3 regions of the Polaromonas potterensis genome follow, and region 3 is predicted to be linked to each of the others. Evidence: predicted binding sites of a transcription regulator. Region 3 holds the regulator's gene; each other region holds the start of a gene.
The links. Region 3 encodes sigma-54, which starts transcription at its own class of promoters, with help from an activator protein. Its sites were predicted from a motif close to TGGCANGNAANCTGCTTT; they were not measured.

Region 1 (7,305 bases), on a different contig from region 3:
GAAGACCCGCTCCACCGCCAGGTAGACGTTGTCAAAACAGGTGAGCCAGGGCAGCAGCGAGTGGTTTTGAAACACCACCGCGCGCTCCGGGCCGGGGCCGGCGATTTCGCGGTTGGCGCAAAGCAGGGCGCCTTGTGTCGGTGTGGTCAAGCCCGCGATCAGGTTGAGCAAGGTCGACTTGCCGCAGCCGGAGTGACCGATCAGCGCAACAAACTCGCCCTTGGCGACCGTCAGGTTGATGTCTTGCAGCGCGCAGAACGGACCTTTGCGGGTCTTGAAGCTTTGCGCCACACCCTGGATTTCGATGTATTTGCTGCTCAGTGACGGGTTCATGCTTTCACCTCTTCAAACGTAAATGCCGTGGCCAGCTTGATCAGCGCAAATTCCAGCAGCAGCCCGACGATGCCGATCACAAAAATCGCGATGATGATGTTTTTGACGTTGAGGTTGTTCCACTCGTCCCAGACCCAGAAGCCGATGCCGACGCCGCCAGTCAACATCTCGGCGGCCACAATCACCAGCCAGGCGGTGCCCACGGCCAGGCGCACGCCGGTCAAGGTGTAGGGCAAAACGGCGGGAAAAAGGATTTTGGTGAAAATTTTCCACTCGCTGAGATTGAGCACACGCGCCACATTCATATAGTCTTGCGGCACACGTTGCACACCCACCGCGGTGTTGATGATCATGGGCCAGATCGAGCAGATAAAAATCGTCCAGATCGCCGCCGGGTTGGCGCCCTTGAAGACCAGCAGGCCAATCGGCAACCAGGCCAGCGGCGAGACCGGCCGCATCAGGCTGATCAGCGGGTTGAACATGCGGCTTAAAAACGTGAAACGCCCGATCATGAACCCGGCCGGAATGCCCACCGCAGCCGCCAGGCCAAAACCGACCGCCACCCTTTGCAGCGAAGACAAGACATTCCAGCCCACGCCCTGGTCATTCGGCCCCTTGCTGTAGAAGGGGTCGCTGAACACATCGACCGCCTGGTGGAAGGTCGCCAGCGGCGAGGGAATGCTGTTGCCCGTGGACGCCGACACCAGCTCCCACAGGCCGACCAGCAAACCCAGGCCTAACAGCGGTGGCAACACCGCCATCCAGACGCCGCGCCAGTCGAACGGCGGTTTGGCGGTGCCGGCCGGGTCTGTGGTTTGCAAGCCTTTTGAGGCTGCAGCCCCCGTGGCTATTGCGCTGGCAGCTATGGAAGGAATAGCGGGCTTGGCGCTCTCCGGGGTGGCGGGCGACGCGGCCGGGGGCGCGTCGTCGAAAGGAGGATGAAAAACAGCGCTGACCATGATGAGTTCCTTAGACGGGCTGCCTCAGCAGCGTATGGGTGACTGGGCTGGAACGGTGTCGGCAGCCGAAAGCGTTTTCCGGGGCGGCTATCCGCAGCAAGCGGGAGCCCTTCGCCGTGCCGTTCATGCTTTCACCTTGAAACCGTCGGCGTATTTCTTCGGGTCCTTGCCGTCCCAGACCACGCCGTCGATCATCTTGCTGGTGCGCATCAGGTCCTTGGGCACCGGTGTTTTGCTGGCGCTGGCGGCATCCTTGTAGACGTCGATGTGGTTGATCTGTTTCGCCAGGGCCAGGTAGTCCGGGTGCTCCTTGATCAGGCCCCAGCGTTTGTGCTGGGTCAAAAACCACATGCCGTCGGACAGGTAGGGGAAGTTCACCGCGCCGTCGTTGTAAAACTTCATGTAGTTCGGGTCGTCCCAGGTTTTGCCCAGACCGTTCTGGTAACGCCCCAGGATGCGCTGGTTGATCGCGTCCACGCTGGTGTTGACGTAACTCTTGTCGGCCACGGTTTCGGCCATCTTCATCTTGTTGGACAGGTTGGCGTCAATCCACTTGCCGGCTTCCAGGATGGCTGCGGTCACCGCGCGTGCGGTGTTGGGATTTTTCTTGACGAAGTCGGCGGTGGTGCCCAGCACTTTTTCCGGGTGGTCTTTCCAGATGTCCTGGGTCGTCACGGCGGTGATGCCTATGCCGTCCATGATGGCGCGGTGGCCCCAGGGCTCACCCACACAAAAACCGTCCATGTTGCCGACGCGCATATTGGCCACCATTTGCGGCGGCGGCACGACGATGGCGCGTGCGTCCTGGAAGGGGTTGATGCCGGCACTGGCCAGCCAGTAATACAGCCACATGGCATGGGTACCTGTGGGGAAGGTCTGCGCGAAGGTGTATTCGCGTTTGTCGGTTTTCATCAGCTTGGCCAGCGAGGCGGCGTCCACCGCGCCTTTGTCGGCGATTTTTTTCGACAGCGTGATGGCCTGGCCGTTGTTGTTCAGGTTCATCAACACGGCCATGTCTTTTTTCGGGCCGGCCGTGCCCATGTGCACGCCGTAGACCAGGCCGTACAACACGTGGGCAAAGTCGAGTTCGCCATTGACCAGTTTGTCGCGCACGCCGGCCCAGCTGGCTTCCTTGGTCGGGATGATCTTCACGCCATATTTTTTGTCGATGCCCAGCACCGAGGCCATCACCACCGAGGCGCAGTCGGTCAACGGAATAAAACCAATCCTGACTTCTTTTTTCTCCGGCGCATCGGAGCCCTGGGCATAGACCACGGCACGCAGCGCCGGGCTGATGCCCGCGGCGCCGACCGCGGCGGCCTGTAAAACGGTACGGCGTGTCAGTGAAGATTTCAGCAGATCTGTCATGGTCTGGACTCCAGAAGTGAAAACAAAGAAGCAAAAACAAAAAAGGCGCTCGACCTCTGCCCACACACGTGGTGTGAAACTGGGTGCGAACGCCTTTGTTCTGTGAGGCTTGCCGCTTCGCCGTTGAAGCGGAAGGCCTGGTGTTTAGCTCAACGCAAAAGCTGTGCCAGTCTCCGATTTGGCTCTTTTAGCCTTCGATTCACGATGAAATTGGCCTTCAGCCCTTGATACATGGGCGAAATCAGCTATGGAATTCATAGCGTTTGCCGTGGCGGCTGCACCTGGTTCTGGATTTCGCCGGACCTGCACTGTATTTGTGCGCCGCACCATTTCGGCGTCAGACCCCGCGGGCCGCTTCAACCCAGCAGGTCGGCGGCGTCCAGCATGCGTTGTGCGACTTCGCCCAGGCGCAAGCCCTTGTCCATGGCGGCTTTGCGCAGTTTTTCGTAGGCCGCCTGTTCGCTGAGGTTTTGCCGCTGCATCAGCAGGCCTTTGGCGCGGTCTATGACTTTGCGGTCCTGCAGCTCGGTCCGGGCGTGCGCCAGTTCGCGCCGCAGACCTTGTTCGTGTTCAAAACGCGCCATCGCCACGTCCAGAATGGGGCGTATACGTTCCGGCGACAAACCGGCCACGATGTAGGCGGACACACCGGCCGCCACCGCGTCTTTCACGTGGCTGGTGTCCTTGTCATTGGTAAACAGCACAATCGGGCGCCGCGCGTCACGGGTGGCCATCACCACATGTTCGAGTGAATCGCGGGCTTCGCTTTCCGCGTCCACGATGATCATGTCGGGTTGCAGCTCGCTCAGGCGTTTGTCCAGGTAGGTATCGGCCGGCAAGACAGCCACCACGTTGTAGCCGTTTTCCAGCAGGCCGATACGCAACTGGCGCGAGCGTTCCGCCTGTAGCCGCGCATGGGGGTCCGTGGTCACGCCTTCCAGCAGATCTGGAGCAATGATCACAAGGCGCAAGGACTGGGACGGCGTCATGGGCATTTTTATGCAAGATTCGCGCCACGGGTGGCGCGCCCAGGATGCGCTGCCGGCGGTTTACCAGCGGGCCTTGAAGGTTTTGCGCAGTTCGCCGATGTGTGTATCGCTCAGGGGTTCGGGCAGCGAGGGACTGAGGCACAAAAGTTTGGCGGTTTCTTCGAGTTCTTCCAGCGTGGCCATGGCCGCGGCGGGCGAGTTGTGCCAGACATTGGGCCCCAAACGCGCCAGCATGACGGCGCGTATCGGTGTCCCCGCTTCGCCATAACGGCGAATGGTGTCGGCCACCTGCAGGGCGGCTTCGGGCGCGCCGGGCCGGTGGTAGCTGATCAGTGGCACGTGGCCGACCTTCATCACAAAGTAAGGGGTAAGGGCGGGCAACAGTTCCGGGCCGACGTCAGGCCTCAAGGTCAGCGCCACGCAGTGGCTGCTATGGGTGTGGATCACACACCGGGTTTCAGGGTCAAACTGGCTTGCAGCCCTATAGATATGGGTGTGAAGTGTTATGGTTTTACTGGCAGTGTCGCCGCTGACTTGTTGGGCTTGTGCATCCAGCCTGGCGAGCCGGGCCGGGTCCAGCGTGCCCAGGCAGGCATCGGTAGGGGTGATCAGAAAACCGCCGCCATCCGACTCTGGCAGCCGGACACTGATGTTGCCGGCCGTGGCATGAACATAACCGCGCTCGAACAGGCTGCGGCCGACACGGCAGATTTCCTCCCGGGCCTGGGTTTCCGTCATGCGAGCCTCGCAAAAGCTTTGCTGAAAAAGTCGTCCGTGCCGAAGTTGCCCGACTTCAAGGTCAGGTGTATGCCTTCTTCGTTGGCCGCCTCGGTTTGCGCATAACACCAGGGCACGCCAGGGTCGATTTGTGTGCCAATTTTCATGTGTTTGATGGCCAGGGCCTGCACACAGGCACCCGAGGTTTCGCCGCCCGCCACCACCAACTGGCGCACGCCGTGTTGCACCAGTACACGCGCGATGGCGGCCAGGGTGCGTTCCACCAGGGCGCCGGCTTCTTCGACCCCGAGCTGCGCCTGGACCGCCTTGACGACGGCCGGGTCCGCGGAGGAATAAATCAGCACCGGCCCCTGAGCGAGTTTTGGCGCGGCCCAGGCCAACACCTCGGCTGTCACGTCGATACCCACGGCTTCTTTCTGGATGATTTGCAAGGCATCCACAGCCAAGGCCGGATGCCCGGCCTGGATAAAAGCTTGCACCTGCCGGTTGGTGGCCAGCGAACAACTGCCCGACACCACCGCCTGCCAGCCCGTGGCCGGCGGCAAGGCGCTGGCCGTGGACGAAGGCGTGATGCCGAAGTTGGCTGGCAAACCGATGGCCAGACCGGAGCCTCCCGTGAGCAAGGGCATGGTTTTAAGCGCCGGCGCCAGGCGCAACAAGTCGTCGTTGGAAATCGCGTCCACGATGGCGATGCCCACACCCTGCTCGCGCAGCGTCGCCATGCGGGCTTGCACCGCGGCCGAGCCCTGCGCCACCACGGTGTAATCAATGAGGCCAACCTTGCGTTTGCATTGCGCCTGCAACACCCGCACCAGGTTGGCGTCCGTCATGGGGGTGAGCGGGTGGTTTTGCATGCCGCTTTCATGCAACAAGACCTCGCCCACAAACAGATGGCCCTTGAACACCGTGCGCTGGTTGTCGGGGAAGGCCGGCGTGGCGATGCTGAAGTCGCTGCCGGGCAGGGGCGCCAGCGCGTCCATCAGCGCTTCGGTGACCGGGCCGATGTTGCCTTGCGGCGTGCTGTCAAAGGTGGAGCAATACTTGAAATAAATCTGCTGCGCGCCCTGCGCCTGCAGCCAGTGCAGGGCGGCCAGCGACTGCGCAACCGCCTGGTCCACCGGCAAGGTGCGCGACTTGAGCGCGACGACCACGGCGTCGGTCTCGGCTGCCAGCGGCTGATCGGGCAGGCCTATGGTTTGCACCACACGCATGCCGGCACGCACCAGGTTGTTGGCGAGGTCGGTGGCCCCAGTGAAGTCGTCGGCGATACAGCCCAGCAGCAGTTTTTTCATGTTGCAGCGACTTTACCGTGTCTGAATGCCCGCAGCTTGCCGAGCAGCGCCAAGCACCATGGCGTGCAACGCGCGCTCCCGAGCGGAGCCTGAACCTGTTTGGCCTAAACTTCGGGCCTATGCAGGAAAACTTGTTGGTGTTGGGAATTGAGTCGTCATGCGACGAAACGGGTGTGGCCTTGACGGATGCGTCGGGGTCGGGTGTGCCGCGGTTGTTGTCGCACGCCTTGCACAGCCAGATTGAAATGCACCAGGCCTATGGGGGCGTGGTGCCCGAGCTGGCCAGCCGCGACCATATCCGGCGGGTGTTGCCGCTGATCAACGAGGTGATGAGCCAGGCGCAACGTTCACTGGCGGATGTTGATGTGATTGCCTATACCCGCGGGCCGGGCCTGGCCGGGGCCTTGCTGGTGGGGGCCGGTGTGGCCTGCTCGCTGGCCGCTAGCCTGGGCAAACCCGTGATGGGTGTGCACCACCTGGAAGGACATTTGTTGTCGCCTTTCTTGAGCGCCGATCCCCCTGAATTTGCTTTTGTGGCGCTGCTGGTGTCGGGCGGTCATACGCAATTGATGCGAGTGGACCGCGTCGGCAGTTACGAGTTGCTGGGCGAAACCATTGATGACGCGGCTGGCGAGGCCTTTGACAAATCGGCCAAATTGTTGGGGCTGCCTTATCCCGGCGGTCCGGCGCTGGCCAAGTTGGCAGGGCAGGGTGATGGCCAGGCCTTCAAGCTGCCCAGGCCTTTGCTGCACAGCGGCGACCTGGATTTTTCCTTCTCCGGCCTGAAAACAGCGGTGCTGACGCAGGCCAAAAAACTCGGCGAAACCATGAGCGATCAGGCACGCGCCGATCTGGCCGCCTCGACGCAGGCGGCGATTGTGGAAGTGCTGGTCAAGAAGTCGCTCAAAGCGCTGGAACAAACCGGCCTGAAGCGGCTGGTGGTGGCCGGTGGTGTGGGGGCAAACACCTTGCTGCGCGAGCAACTCAATGCGGCTTGCAAGAAACGCGGGATTCGTGTGCATTACCCCGAGCTGCATTTGTGCACAGACAACGGCGCGATGATTGCGCTGGCGGCCGGCATGCGTCTCCAGGCCGGGCTGGAAGACATACAGCGCAGCTACACCTTTGACGTGAAGCCGCGCTGGAGTCTGGCAGACATCGCGCTGTAAACCCCCGTGCTCTGTGGCGCACAGCCTTTTCCGACGGGCCGCCCCTAGGAAAAGACGGCCCCATCGGGGGGCAGGGCGCTACACGAAGTGAGCAACCGTGGGGGCCGGTTTGTTTATTGGATGGGGAGCTGAGCCACTTTGCTCTCAGGGATTTTTTTGCCCAGCGACAATGTCAACACGCCATTTTCCAGTTTGGCGGAGCTGCTAGCGGCATCAATTTCCAGCGGAAAACGGTAGGCGGCCTTGACTGAACGCGCCGCGTCGGTTTTGCTGTTGATACGCACAACGTCACCTTCGATGCCGATGTCCAGTTGCTCCTTGCTCAGGCCGGGCACATCGAGTTGCAGCGAATAGGCGGTGTCGCCGTCTTCCACCTTGGCCGTCTGGTTGGGTCGGGCGCCGGCCAGGTTGTTCAAGGTGTCGCTGAGAAAATTGTCGAGCGCGCCATTGTTCACCA
Region 2 (7,305 bases), on a different contig from region 3:
TCTTATCCCTTTGGTACGTCGACCGGTTATCCATCAATGACAGGGGACGGCGCTCAAGGCAGCGGTATCAGCAGCTTGAAATCCGTGCGGCCGGGGACGCTGTCGCACTCGATCAAGCCGTGGTGTTGCTGAACAAAGGTTTGCGCCAATGTCAGCCCCAACCCGGAACCGCCCTCCCGCCCTGAGATCAGGGGAAAGAAAATTCGGTCCTTGATGGAGTCCGGAACGCCCGGTCCATTGTCGATAACATGCAATTCCAGTGCCAAGCGATAACGCTGCTTGCCGAAAGTGACCTGGCGTGCAATCCGGCTCCGGAAACTGATCTGCGCATCACCCGCCGCAATCCGATCCGCCAGCGCCTGCGCGGCGTTGTGGGCGATGTTGAGCACGGCCTGGATCAGTTGCTCGCGGTCACCGCGAAAGTCGGGAATCGAGATGTCGTAGTCGCGCAGCACACGCAGGCCTTTGGGGAACTCGGCCAGGATCAACGAACGCACCCGCTCGCAGACCTCATGGATATTCACGTCGCCCACCAGGTGTGGCCGGCGGTGCGGCGCCAGCAGGCGGTCGACCAGGGTCTGCAGGCGGTCCGCCTCGTGGATGATGACCTGGGTGTATTCGGTCAACTCCTTGGACTCGATCTCCATCTGCAGCAATTGCGCCGCGCCGCGTATGCCGCCCAACGGGTTTTTGATCTCATGCGCGAGGTTGCGGATCAACTCCTTGTTGGCCTGCGCCTGGTCGAGCAGCCGCTCCTCGCGGTCTTGCTTGGCCTGCTGCTCCAGCGGCAGCAGCTCGACAATCGCTTCGCCCGGCGTGTCGGTCTGCGCCACCACCACGTGCACAGGCATGGGTTCGCGGTTCAGGGGTTTGAGCCAGGCGTCGTAACGCAGGGCCGCGAATTCATTGCTGCCCGCACCTTCCAGCGCATTGTGCAGGATCAAGGGCTCGGTGAAACAGTCGGGCAGTTGCGAGCCCTCGATGGTGCGGCGCGAAATGCCCAGTGCGTCTTCCAGCGCGGCATTGGCAAACACCACCACGCCATTGGTACGCACCACGGCCACCAGCGTGGCCAGCAGGTCAAAAGACTGAAAGCGGGGGGAGGCCTGAGCGGCGGCGGGGAGGAAAGTAGGTGGCTTGTTCAAGCCACCATTTTGACGCAGAACGATTACTGCGGCGCGCTGTTGCCGGGCAAGCGGGCAATTTCACGTTTCAGGCCGGCAATGTCACTTTCGTGGCGGGTGATGCTTTCTTTCATCGCGGCCACCCGGTCAAGGTAACGCTGGTGGTTGCGCCCTTCAATGCCCTGTTTGTCGGGCTCGCCGTTGTTGTATTCTTTTTGCTGCTCGGCCAGTTTGAGCTCGGCCTTTTTCAGTTCGGCCTCGAGGATGGCCCGCATGTCGCTGTCACGCGCGCGCTGCTCGCTGTTGCTGGACGCTGGCGCGGCCTGCACCGCCGAGGCCACACGCACGGACGGCCGGCTCACCGGCGTGCCCTGGACCACGGTAACGTTGCCACCTTCGATCGGCTTGCAGCCGCGCGCCTGCGCATCCTTGGCGTTGTTGATGTATTCGGTGCCGGTTTTGCCGCTGCAACGGAAAATGCGCTCCTGGGCGAAAACGCTGGAGACACCACTGGCCAAAAGAACAAGAGAAATTGAAAGAAGTACTGTAGGTTTCATGCGTAACCCCATGTGCCTGTTCAGGCCTGGACGGTCTGCCAGTATCCTGCAAAGGTCTCAAAATGCAAAACCCTGCAAGTAATAAACACAGCGCCCATAAAAAAGGACGGCCAAAGCCGTCCTTTTTTGACCACAAACTGTAAAAAATTACAGGGAGTAATACATCTCGAACTCGATCGGGTGTGTGGCCTGGCGCAAGCGCGTCACTTCACCCATTTTCAGTTCAATGTAGGCATCCAGCATGCTGTCGGTGAACACGCCACCTTTGGTCAGGAAGCCGCGGCCCACGTCGAGTGCGTCCAGGGCCTGGTCCAGGCTGTGGCAAACGGTTGGCACTTTGGCATCTTCCTCGGGCGGCAGATGGTACAAGTCTTTCGTCGCGGCTTCGCCAGGATGGATCTTGTTTTCCACGCCGTCCAGGCCAGCCATCATCAAGGCCGCAAAGCCGAGGTAAGGGTTCATCAGGGGATCGGGGAAACGCGCTTCAATGCGACGGCCCTTGGGGTTGGCCACATAAGGAATGCGGATCGATGCCGAGCGGTTCTTGGCCGAATAAGCCAGCTTGACCGGTGCTTCGTAACCAGGCACCAGGCGCTTGTAGCTGTTGGTGCCGGGGTTGGTGATGGCGTTCAGGGCACGCGCGTGCTTGATGATGCCGCCCACGTAGTAGAGCGCGAAGTCGGACAGGCCGGCATAACCGTCGCCGGCAAACAGGTTTTTGCCGTCTTTCCAGATCGACTGGTGCACGTGCATGCCGGAGCCGTTGTCACCAACGATGGGCTTGGGCATGAAGGTGGCGGTTTTGCCGTAGGCATTGGCCACGTTGTGCACCACGTATTTCAGCAGCTGCGTCCAGTCGGCGCGCTCGACCAGCGTGCTGAAGCGGGTGCCGATTTCATTCTGGCCGGCGCCGGCCACTTCGTGGTGGAACACCTCGACCGGAATGCCCAGCGATTCGAGAATCAGCGACATCTCGGCGCGCATGTCTTGCGTGCTGTCGACCGGTGGCACGGGGAAATAACCGCCCTTGACGGTGGGCCGGTGACCGCGGTTGCCGCCTTCGAGCTTTTTGCCCGAGTTCCAGGGTGCTTCGTATTCTTCGATCTTGAAGAAGGTGCCCGACATGTCGGTGTTCCAGCGCACGTCGTCAAAGATGAAAAATTCTGGTTCTGGTCCGAAGAAGGCCGTGTCGCCCAGGCCGGTGGCCTTGAGGTACGCTTCGGCGCGTTTGGCAATGGAACGCGGGTCGCGGTCATAAGCCTTGCCGTCACTGGGCTCGACCACGTCGCAGCTCAGCAGCAGCGTGGTTTCTTCAAAGAAGGGATCGATGTTGGCCGTGTTGGCGTCAGGCATCAGTTGCATGTCGGAGGCTTCGATGCCCTTCCAGCCGGCAATCGAAGAGCCGTCAAACGCATGGCCCGAAACGAATTTGTCTTCGTCAAAGTGGGACACAGGCACGGTCACGTGCTGTTCTTTGCCCCGGGTGTCGGTAAAACGGAAGTCAACAAACTTGACTTCGTTTTCCTTGACCATTTTCATGACGTCTGCGACGGTCTTTGCCATCAGAATCTCCTGTTGCTGGATGGTGGTTAAAAAAATATGCTCGTGCTGGGTGAATGCACTTTTTATGCCAAACCCGATGGCCGGTTTTTTTCTGCCAAGCCTTCGATTGTGCCGCCATCTGGCGCGGGATAAGCCGGCGACCGGCCTGCCAGACCGGAAAAATCATTCCCACCAAAAAGCACCAAACAAGTGCAAATCAACAAGCCCGTTATTGGTGCATCGATTTATCGCACCAATTCAGGGCCTAACTTAGCATTAAATGTGTGCAGCCCGGCCAACAGCGCCGGAAAAGCGGCATTCACCAACTCTGGCGGGCCTTTCACGCCCAGCTCGATATGCCGGCCGTATTCGGGGTGGTCCACGCTGGGCAAGCTGAACACCTTGACGCCGCTGTAATTGGCCTCGATGGCGAGCATCAGCGGCGTCAACGTCGCCTCCATGGAACCCATCACAATCACGGATTTTTCGACGTAGGCCGATTGTTGGTGCAAATCGGCGTGGTCCGTGTCGAGCACCCACTCGATCATGGGCCAGGCCATGACGGGAAAGCCAGGAACGAAATGTATGCCCCCACGCTTCCCCACTTCGTGTGGGTCGCTGCCCCCCGTGGGGGCTGGCCTTGCTAGGGGCGGCCCGTCGCGGCGGCCGTTGCTATCTACAGAACCATTTCGTTGCACGTAGCAGCTGAAGCCGGGGATTTTGTTGTACGGGTTGGGAATGATCTCGGCGCCCACCGGAAACATGCCCATGTTCAGGCGGTGGATGTTGTCGTGCCGGTCCGGTTCATACGGCACGCCCTGCTCCCTGGCGACGTCCTGCATGCGTGCGCGGATCAGGGCTTCGGCTTCGGGGTGTAAGGCCAGCGCCACGCCCAAGGCGTCGGCGGCACACTGGCGCGTATGGTCGTCCGGCGTGGCGCCTATGCCGCCGCAGGAGAACACCACGTCGCCCGAGGCCCGCGCGGCCGCAAAGGCGCGCGCCAACACCGCGGTGATACGCGCCGGGTCATCCCCCACGTAGTCCGCATAACTGAGCTGCAGGCCACGCGCGGCCAGCAGCTCAATGGCCTTGGGCAGGTGTTTGTCGGCACGTTTTCCCGAGAGGATTTCGTCGCCGATGATGATGAGTCCGAAGTGAGTGCTCATGGTGAAACGCCTGAATAAAGGGGTTACGGTTGTTGTCCGGGTCCACCAAAGGCCGGCGCGGCATCGCTTGCCACGCTGGTCGACGGCGCGGGCGAAACCTCATCCGCTATGGATTCAATAGCTGCTTGCGCAAGTGGGTCGGGGGTTATGGCTATTTTTTGCTTGCGAAGTTGCTCCAGCGCCGCCAGCGTGTAATGGGCAAACCAGAGCGAGGAAAAAGCAAACACCAGGGTGTAAATCCAGATCGCCACCGGCACCAGGATGGGCGCCATGGCGACAAACATCGCGCCCGAGGCCCAGATCAGGCTGGGTGCGGCGCCCAGGTAACCGCTGAGCACACCAATCAGCAGCAGGCTGGCGCGGTGCTGGCGGAAAATCTCCCGCCGTTCTTCGGCGCTGGCGTGGTCCACCAGCGCGTCATAAGACATCACCCGGTAGGTCAGCCAGCCCCAGATCAGCGGCGGCAAGACCAGAATCAAGGGCGGGATCAGCCACAGCGGAATCGACACCACCAGCGCCAGCACGGCCAGCGAGGTGGAACCCAGTGACCAAAACAGGCTGGCCATCAACGAGCCGCCTTTTTTGCGTTCCAGCAGCGGGAAACGGCGCTCGGCCACCAGGGACACCATGGCCGGCGTCATCAGCAGCGCCACAAACAGCAGCGACACGATGACGATCACCGGGATCGCCAGGAACAGCAACAACGCCGGCGCCAGCACCACACGCAGATTGCCAAAACCCACCCCTTCGAGCCAGCGCGCCATGGCGTTCAGCAGCTCGTAACCCTCCAGGCCGGAACGCACGGCGAACAACGCGTCTTCCCAGAAAAAATAACCCAGCCCGAGCGAGATGACCACCATGATGATCAGCGGCAACACCGACAAGGCAATCACCCGCGGGTGCAGGCAGTACATCACCGCCCGCCAAAAGGAATCCAGAAGCTTGTTCATGGCTGGAGTTTACTGGCCCCCACGCGCGCTCACTGCGTGTAGCTCCCTGCCCCCCGAGGGGGCATATTTTCCTTGGGGTGGCCCAGCGGAAAATTGCTCGGGCAAAGCAAATTTCCTCAAGCCCGGCCGACCAAGCGCTTCAGGCCCAGCCACTGCTGCGCCCAGAAGCCACGGCCGTAGTCGCGCTGCTTTTCCACCTGATCACGGATACCGGTCGGGTCGTAACGTTGCTCGAAGTTGGCCGTGCCAAACAACATGTCCCACCAGGGCAGCAAGACGCCAAAGTTGTGCCCACCCAACGTGGCCGGGCCGTGGCTTTCATGGCCTATGCCTATGCTGTGGTGCAGGCGGTGAAAACGCGGACTGACCCACAGGCGCTCGCCGATGCGGCCAAACCAGAGCCGCAGATTCGCATGCTGAAAACTCTCGCTGAGCTGGGTCAAGGCCACGATGGCGATGAACTGGCCGGGTGCCACGCCTATCAACTGCGCCACCACCACCACGATGATGTCGACAATCACGTCGTCCAGCAGGTGGTTGCGGTTGTCGCTCCACATCGTCATCTGCCGCTGCGCGTGGTGCAGCGAATGCAGGGGCCACCACCATTCGAGCTGGTGCTGGCCACGGTGCGTCCAGTAGGCAACAAAATCGAACACAACGAGGTAAATCAGCAGGCTGACCAGCGCGTTGTCGGTCACGCCGGGCCAGAGCTGGTCGAGGTGGAAAGTGCCAAAGCCTGCCGTGCGCACCATGCCAAAAAAGCTGTCGAACACAGGCTCCAGGGTGAAAAACAGTGCAATGCGGAACAGGCCCAGGCGATGGATCAGGGTGTACAGGATGTCGGTGCGTATGGTGGCGCGGTCCGTCACCGGCTCCACCGGCCGCCAGCGCTGCAGCGGACCGATCACGGCCAGCAAAATGACGATCTGGATCACGCCCGCCATGAACCACGCCGTGGCTTCATAGCCGTCTTCCAGCAGGTTGCCCAGGCCCAGCGCAAACATGGCAGGCTGCACGACTGTCTCAAACAAGCCCTGCTGCACCCACGAGAAAAAATTTTCCAAACTGTCCATGCCGCCTATTTTGCAGGCTTGGCCGCGGCCGGGCCGGCGTGGGATTCAATCCAGGTTTTGTACTGGGGATGTTCGCGCAAAGTCTGGAAGCAAAAACCGCGCGCCTTCAGGCCGACAATCAGCGGCTCCAGCACGGCGGGCGCCCACGGGTCTTGGCGCGACCAGATGCCCAGGTGGGCCAACAAGATGTCGCCGGGCTGGATGCCCTGCAGCGCTTTTTTAAGCAAGGCCTCGTTGGGAAATTTGTCGCTGGGCAATTCGTCCCCCAGAAAGCCGGCGGGCGACCAGCCCACGTGTTCATAACCGCAGGCCTTGGCGGCGGCCAGCAAGGCCGGCGAGGTTTTCCCACCCGGGGCCCTGAACAGCGGCAACGGTTTTTTACCGGTGATTTCCTGCAGACGGGTGGCTGACTTGCCGATCTCGTCGCAATACTGCTTCGCCGTCCAGGTGAAGTCCTTGCCCTCGGACGGGCCGGCCGACGGGCGCACCCGGAACTGGGCCGGATTGCTAGCCACATCACCACGCCAGTAGGTGTGGTCAAAGGTATGCGAGGCGAATTCATGGCCTTCTGCAGCGCGCGCTTTCCACCAGGGCGCCCAGTCCTGGCCCAGGCTGCCATCGCCGGTTTTGGTGCGTTCGTTGGCCGCGAAGAAGGTCACCTTGACCTGATGTTTGCTGAGGATGTCCGCCATCAGCGGCGCCACAGCCATGTGGCCGGTGTCCAGGGTCAGGTAAACCGGCTTTCCAGGCCTGCCTTGGGCATCAAAACAGGCTCCAGCCCATACGGGACGGACGCAAGCAGCTACCAAAGTAATAGCAATGAGTAATCGCAAGGATTTCATATGCAAGCCAGGGCCGCGGGTCTGGCTTCGCCAGCCCGCAGGCGCAGCGGC
Region 3 (7,305 bases):
GGCCCCGGCTTCATCAACATCCGCCTCAAACCCGCAGCCAAGCAAGAAACCGTGCGCGAAGTGCTCAAGGCCGGACCCGGCTACGGCACCCAGGCCGCCAACGGCCAGCGCATGATTGTCGAGTTTGTGTCGGCCAACCCGACCGGGCCGTTGCATGTGGGCCATGGCCGCCAGGCCGCCCTGGGTGACGCCATCTGCAACCTGTTTGTCACCCAGGGCGCCGAGGTTTATCGCGAGTTTTATTACAACGACGCCGGTGTGCAGATCCAGACGCTGGCTGCCAGCACGCAGGCGCGCGCCAAGGGCATCAAGCCCGGCGACGCCGGCTGGCCGGAGTCGGCCTACAACGGCGACTACATCGCCGATATCGCGGCTGACTTCCTGGCCAAAAAAACCGTCAAGTCCGACGACCGCGAATACACCGCCTCGGGCGACGTGGAAGACACCGACTCGATCCGCCAGTTCGCCGTTGCCTACCTGCGCCACGAGCAGGATTTGGACCTCAAAGCCTTCTCGGTCAAGTTCAACAACTACTACCTGGAGTCCAGCCTGTACAGCTCGGGCCGGGTCGAGTCCACGGTGGCCAAACTCAAGAACGCCGGCAAGACCTACGAGCAGGACGGCGCTTTGTGGCTCAAGTCCACCGACTACGGTGACGACAAAGACCGTGTGATGAAAAAGAGCGACGGCAGCTACACCTATTTTGTGCCTGACGTGGCTTACCACCTGGCCAAATGGGAGCGCGGCTACAGCAAGGCCATCAACATCCAGGGCATGGACCACCACGGCACGATTGCCCGGGTGCGCGCCGGTCTGCAGGCGGCCAATGAGGGTGTGCCTCAGGGCTACCCCGACTACGTCTTGCACACCATGGTGCGGGTCGTGCGCAATGGCGAAGAGGTCAAGATATCCAAACGCGCCGGCAGTTATGTGACCTTGCGCGACCTGATCGAGTGGACCAGCAAGGACGCCGTGCGTTTCTTTTTGCTCAGCCGCAAGCCCGACACCGAATACATCTTCGACATCGACCTGGCGCTGGCGAAAAACAACGAAAACCCGGTGTATTACGTGCAATACGCCCATGCCCGCATCTGCTCGGTGCTGACCGCCTGGGGCGGCGACGAGGCCGAACTCAAGTCGGTGGACCTGTCAGCGCTGGACAGCCCGCAGGCCCAGGCCTTGATGCTGCTGATCGCCAAATACCCCGACATGCTGAGCAACGCCGCCAGCGGTTTTGCGCCGCACGACGTGGCGTTTTACCTGCGCGAACTGGCCGCCTGTTACCACAGCTATTACGATGCCGAGCGCATCCTGGTTGATGACGCCGTGGTCAAACTCGCGCGCCTGGCCCTGGTCGCGGCGACGGCGCAGGTGTTGCACAATGGCCTCGCCGTGCTGGGTGTTGATGCCCCGCGCAAAATGTAAGGAATGATGAGACCATGGCGCGTACCCCCTCCCACCGGCCCAGCCGGCCAGGCATGAACCCACAACGCGGCGGCACCTTTCTGGGCCTGATCATTGGCGCGCTGATTGGCTTGGCCGCGGCGCTGGCCGTGGCCGTTTACATCACCAAGGTGCCCGTGCCTTTCATGAACAAGGGCCAGTCGCGCAACCCCGACCATGACGCGGCCGAGGCCAAAAAGAACCAGAACTGGAACCCGAACGCACCGTTGTACGGCAAAAATCCGGCCAAACCGGCGTCCGCGCCAGCGGCGGCCACTGCGTCCGGCGGCCCGGTGACCGATGTCACGCCGCAAGCGCCTGTGACCGCGCAGAAACCCGTGGCCGACCCGACCGTCAAGCCCGCGAAACCGCCATCGGCCGACCCCATCGGTGACCTGGCCAAAGCCAAGCTGGCGACGCCGGCCACTGCGTCCGGCCCGGACCCTTTCAATTATTTTGTGCAGGTCGGGGCTTTCCGCACGCCTGAAGACGCCGAGCAGCAGCGCGCCAAAATCTCGCTGATGGGCCTGGAAGCCAAGGTCACCGAGCGCGAACAGTCGGGCCGCACCGTGTTTCGCGTGCGCCTCGGGCCGTTTGATAAAAAAGAGGATGCCGACAAAGCCAAGGAGCGCCTGGATGGCAGCGGCATCGAAACTGCCCTGGTCCGGGTTCAGCGCTGAACTTTCTGAGGCCAGGGTGTCCAACCTGTCGCACTAATGGAGAAATGCTTGATGCAAAGACGTGAATTTTCGATATCCGCCGCTTCCGTGGCTGCCGCCGCTTCCCTGGGCGCTTTGACAACCTCGGCCCAGGCCCAGGGCCAAGCGCCCCAGGAAGGCCGCGATTACCTGCTGCTCGACAAACGCGCACCGGTCGACGCGCCGGCCGGCAAGGTCGAGGTGGTGGAGTTTTTCTGGTACAGCTGCCCGCACTGCAACCAGTTTGAGCCGGCGTTTGACGCCTGGAGCAAAAAAGCGCCCCAAGACGTGGCGGTGCGGCGTGTGCCGGTGTCCTTCCGCGCCGACTTCGAGCCGCAGCAGCGTCTTTACTATGTGCTGGAAGCCATGAACAAGGTCGACGAACTCCACAAAAAGGTGTTTTTCGCGATTCATAACGAAAAGCAGATGCTGAACACCCCCGAGCTGGTGGCCGCCTGGGCCGAGAAGCAAGGCATCAACAAGGCCAAGTTTGTGGAAATGTACAACTCCTTTGGCATCGCCACCAAGGCTCGCAAGGCCACGCAGTTGCAAGACGCCTACAAGGTGGACGGCGTGCCAGCCCTGGGCGTGGCCGGGCGTTTCTATACTTCAGGCGAACTGGCAAAAACCATGGATCGCGCGCTGCTGGTGACGGACTACCTGATTACCCAGGCCCGAAAAGCTTAATCCCCAAGCGGCCAGCTGGATGCCGCCGCCGGGTATTTCGCCTCACCCGCCCTGATCCGGCGGGTTTTTTATGCACCTTGCCAATTCCGGGGAGTGCCATGGCTACAATGAAGCAACACCACCAAAGCAGCAAGATTCGTGCCTTTATGAACTACCCCGCCTGTGTACTGATGCTGGCCGCCACCCTGGCGGTCTTTCCGGTTGCGGCTGAAAAGGCCGATCGCGACCAGCCCATGAACGCCGAGGCCGACGCCCTGCGTCATGACGACCTCAATCAAACCAGTGTGTTCACCGGCAACGTGGTGATCACCAAGGGCACCATCATCATCCGGGGTGCGCAGGTCGATGTGATCCAGGACGCCGAGGGTTACCAGCGCGCCATCGTGGTCGCGGCGCCCGGCAAGCTGGCGTTTTATCGCAAGAAGCGCGACCTGGTCGACGAATACATTGAAGGTGAAGGCGAACGTATCGAATACGACAGCCGCGCCGACACCGTCAAGTTCATCCGCCAGGCCGTGTTGCGTCGCTACATAGGCGCGACCCTGGCTGACGAAACCCACGGCAACCTGATTGTTTACGACAACCCGACCGACGTGTTCACCGTCGACAGCGGCGAGAAAGCCCGCACGGCCAGCAACCCCTCGGGCCGGATTCGCGCCCTGCTGGCGCCGCGCAACCAGGCCCCCGCAGCGGGCGCCCCCGGCGCCCCGGCGGCGCCCTCCGGGTCGGCGCCTGTTCTGCGGCCCAGTACCACGCTGGGCAATGACAAAAAATAACACCGACGCCATGAATGTGTCTCCGGAAACCGCGCCCATCAGCCGCCTGGTGGCCACCGGCCTGCAAAAGTCCTACGGCAGCCGCAAGGTGGTGCGGGATGTTTCGCTGACGGTGCAAAAAGGCGAAGTTGTGGGTCTGTTAGGCCCCAACGGCGCCGGCAAAACAACGTCGTTTTACATGATCGTGGGGCTGGTGCGCGCCGACGCCGGCGAGATCACCATCGACGGCGAGTCCATCGAACACATGCCCATCCACAAGCGTTCGCGCCTGGGCCTGAGTTATCTGCCGCAGGAAGCCTCGATTTTCCGAAAACTCACGGTCGAGCAGAATGTGCGCGCCGTGCTGGAGCTGCAGGCCGACGAAGCCGGCAAGCCGCTGAGCGCCAAGGCCATCAACGAACGCCTGGACGCCTTGCTGCAGGATTTGCGCGTCGACCACCTGCGTGATTCACCCGCGCCTGCCCTGTCGGGCGGCGAGCGGCGCCGTGTCGAGATCGCCCGGGCGCTGGCCACGCAGCCGCGTTTTATCTTGCTGGACGAACCTTTTGCCGGTATCGATCCGATTGCCGTGATCGAGATCCAGCGCATCATCGGTTTCCTGAAGTCCCGCGGCATCGGCGTGTTGATCACCGACCACAACGTGCGTGAAACCCTGGGCATTTGCGACCATGCCTGCATCATCAGTGATGGCCACGTGCTGGCCACGGGCACCCCTTCTGAAATTGTGAACAATGCCGATGTGCGCCGGGTTTACCTGGGCGAACATTTCAAGATGTGATCACTTTGGCTCCCCCCCTTTGTCGCTCACTGCGTGTAGCTCCCTCCCCCCTGCAGGGGGCGGCGCCTGCGCCCCGGCAAAGCCGGTTGCGCGGCCCCCGCTTGGTTCATACATCCCAACCCGCTTTGTCGCGCACTTAGGGATGTCGTGAAACAAGGCCTGTCCCTACGCGTTTCGCAGCATCTGGCGCTGACGCCCCAGTTGCAGCAATCGATTCGCCTGCTGCAACTGTCTACCCTGGAGCTGAGCCAGGAAGTCGAGCAGATGCTCGACGAAAATCCTTTTCTTGAAGTCTCCGAAGAAGCCGCGCCGCGCGAAGACTTTGGCCTGGTCCAGGCCGACACGCCGGTCAGCCAGGAAACCCGTGAGTTTGAATCTGCTACGGATTCCATAGCTGTCAGCGCAGATGGCGCGGGGGCTACAAGCCAAAATGAGGCTGAACCCAGCAGCGAGGCCAAACTTGAGGAAAGCTGGGACGGCGACGGCAGTGTCGACACCGCGCCCGACGACAACGAGTGGGGCGGCGACGCCGCGCCGCGCAAAAACAACAACGACGACAGCGAGGTCGATGCCGCCGATCTGGCGCGCAGCCATGAATCGCTGCAAGACCATTTACACCGCCAGGCGCTGTCCCTGCGCCTGATGCCCGAAGGCCGGGCGGCGCTGCATTTTCTTATCGAATCGCTCAACGACGACGGGTACCTGGAAGACAGCCTGGCCGAGTTGGCCGCGGGTCTGGCCGGGGACGACCTGGAACAAGTCGAAGCGATGGTGCACGAGTTCACCGTGGCCCTGAAGCTGTTGCAACACATGGAGCCGGCCGGCGTGGGCGCGCGCAACCTGGCCGAGTGCCTGGGCCTGCAACTGCTGGAGTGCAAAAACTCCGACGAAACCCGCGCCGCCATCGCCATGTGCCAGCAACCCATGGAGTTGCTGGCTCGACGCGACGTCAAGCGTCTGTCGCAGCTGTGCGGTTTTCCCGACACCGTGATCAAGGCCGCGATTGCACTGATAGGCCGGCTGGACCCCAAGCCGGGCCGGCGTTTTGTCAACGTCGAGCGCAACCTCATCGTGCCCGATGTGATCGTGGTCAAGTCCGGCCGCGGCTTCAAGGTTTCGCTCAACAGCGACGTGATGCCGCGCCTGCGGGTGCACGACATTTATGCCAATGCGCTCAAGCAGAACCGGGGCCAGAACGGCCAGGCCCTGCAGCAGCGCCTGCAGGAGGCGCGCTGGTTCATCAAAAACATCCAGCAGCGTTTTGACACCATCCTGCGGGTCAGCAGCGCGATTGTCGAGCGGCAGAAAAACTTCTTCACCCATGGCGAACTCGCCATGCGTCCGCTGGTGTTGCGCGAAATCGCCGACGAGTTGGGCCTGCACGAGTCCACCATCTCGCGCGTGACCACGGCCAAATACATGAACACGCCGTTTGGCACCTTCGAGCTGAAGTATTTTTTTGGTTCGGCGCTGGGCACGGAAACCGGCGGCAATGCCTCCAGCACGGCGGTGCGGGCGCTGATCAAGCAGTTTGTCGCCTCAGAGAGCCTGACCAAACCGCTCAGCGACAACCAGATTTCCGAAATGCTCAAGGAGCAGGGCATCGAATGCGCACGCCGCACCGTGGCCAAGTACCGCGAGGCTTTGCGCATCGCACCGGCGAACCTGCGAAAATCCCTATAACGGGGGATTTCTATAAATCCGGTTCTCGGGCGCTTGGCCGCGTTGCGCGGTGCTCGGAATCCTCATGCACCGAAGTGCATTCCGGTGTCCTGCGCGCCGCACGCCTTGCCCTGCATCCCGATAACCGAATTTCTAGAAATCCCTAGAGGCCCCACATATGAACCAACTTCAACTATTTTTACCTTGCGCCGCAGGTGTCGAGGAACTGCTGGCCGCCGAGGTCAAACGTATCACCGGCACCCAGGGCAAGGCCTGGCGCGCCGGCGTGCAGGTGGCCGGCTCCTGGCGCGACGCGCTGCAGCTCAACCTGCACAGCCGTCTGAGCCAGCGTGTGCTGATCGAGCTGCAGCACAACCAGTACCGCAGCGAACAAGACCTCTACAACGCCGCCGCCGCCGTGGCCTGGGAAATCTGGTTCACGCCCAAACAGACCTTCAAGATCGAGGTCACGGCGCAACACAGCCCGTTGACCAGCCTGAACTTTGCCGCGCTCAAGATCAAGGACGCCATCGCCGACCGCTTCCGCGACAAATACGATGTGCGCCCCGATGTCGACACCCGCTGGCCCGATGTGCGTGTGTACGTGCACCTGACCATAGACACCGTGACCCTCTACATCGACACCTCGGGCGAGCCGCTGTTCAAACGCGGCTGGCGCGAAGACAAGGGCGATGCCCCGCTGAAGGAAACCCTGGCCGCCGCCATGCTGGCTGCCAGCGGCTGGAGCGGCGAGGAGGGGCTTTGCAAACAGGGCGTGCCGCTGTACGACCCGTGCTGCGGCTCCGGCACCATCGTGATTGAAGCGGCGCAGATCGCCCGCAACATCGCCGCCGGCATGGGCCGGCGTTTTGCGTTTGAAAAATTTGTGCCTTTCCAGCCGCATGTCTGGGAAGGCTTGCTCGACCAGGCCGAAGCCGCCATCACCGAACCCACCGCGCCCATCTTCGGCAGCGATGTGTCTTTCCGCATGGTCGACTTTGCCGAGCGCAATGCCGAACGTGCGGGTGTGGCCAGCGCCATACAACTGCGTGGTGGTGACGCTCTGCAACGTATGCCGCCTGCGCCGTCCGGTGTGATGCTGGTGAACCCGCCTTATGGCGAACGGATTGATGTGGCCGGTGTGGCCGGCATCCCGTCGGTGCAGGGGCGCGACCAGCGCCGTAACACGCAGTTCCAGGGCCAGAGCATCGACGAGTTCGGCCAGCCTCTGCCGCAGGACGAGCGTGCGAATTCCGAGGAT

Region 1: a site for sigma-54 is predicted at 2,812-2,829, ahead of R6254_RS12385 (CmpA/NrtA family ABC transporter substrate-binding protein). Genes of this name have one in related genera too.
Region 2: a site for sigma-54 is predicted at 3,297-3,314, ahead of glnA (type I glutamate--ammonia ligase). Genes of this name have one in related genera too.

The regions. Positions count from the first base shown of each region.
Region 1 is NZ_JAWQLX010000006.1:52,644-59,948, reverse strand. It holds gene R6254_RS12395 (ABC transporter ATP-binding protein) at 1-333, opposite strand, end outside; gene ntrB (nitrate ABC transporter permease) at 330-1,292, opposite strand; gene R6254_RS12385 (CmpA/NrtA family ABC transporter substrate-binding protein) at 1,416-2,660, opposite strand; gene R6254_RS12380 (ANTAR domain-containing response regulator) at 3,017-3,649, opposite strand; gene R6254_RS12375 (class II aldolase/adducin family protein) at 3,710-4,387, opposite strand; gene otnK (3-oxo-tetronate kinase) at 4,384-5,679, opposite strand; gene tsaD (tRNA (adenosine(37)-N6)-threonylcarbamoyltransferase complex transferase subunit TsaD) at 5,811-6,848, shown strand; gene R6254_RS12360 (Hsp20 family protein) at 6,962-7,305, opposite strand, start outside.
Region 2 is NZ_JAWQLX010000011.1:95,192-102,496, forward strand. It holds gene glnL (nitrogen regulation protein NR(II)) at 54-1,145, opposite strand; gene R6254_RS18595 (hypothetical protein) at 1,169-1,681, opposite strand; gene glnA (type I glutamate--ammonia ligase) at 1,829-3,244, opposite strand; gene R6254_RS18605 (competence/damage-inducible protein A) at 3,469-4,389, opposite strand; gene R6254_RS18610 (EI24 domain-containing protein) at 4,413-5,339, opposite strand; gene R6254_RS18615 (sterol desaturase family protein) at 5,456-6,412, opposite strand; gene R6254_RS18620 (polysaccharide deacetylase family protein) at 6,418-7,254, opposite strand.
Region 3 is NZ_JAWQLX010000001.1:583,277-590,581, forward strand. It holds gene argS (arginine--tRNA ligase) at 1-1,425, shown strand, start outside; gene R6254_RS02795 (SPOR domain-containing protein) at 1,440-2,123, shown strand; gene R6254_RS02800 (thiol:disulfide interchange protein DsbA/DsbL) at 2,175-2,828, shown strand; gene lptA (lipopolysaccharide transport periplasmic protein LptA) at 2,975-3,604, shown strand; gene lptB (LPS export ABC transporter ATP-binding protein) at 3,615-4,382, shown strand; gene R6254_RS02815 (RNA polymerase factor sigma-54) at 4,530-6,065, shown strand; gene R6254_RS02820 (THUMP domain-containing class I SAM-dependent RNA methyltransferase) at 6,223-7,305, shown strand, end outside.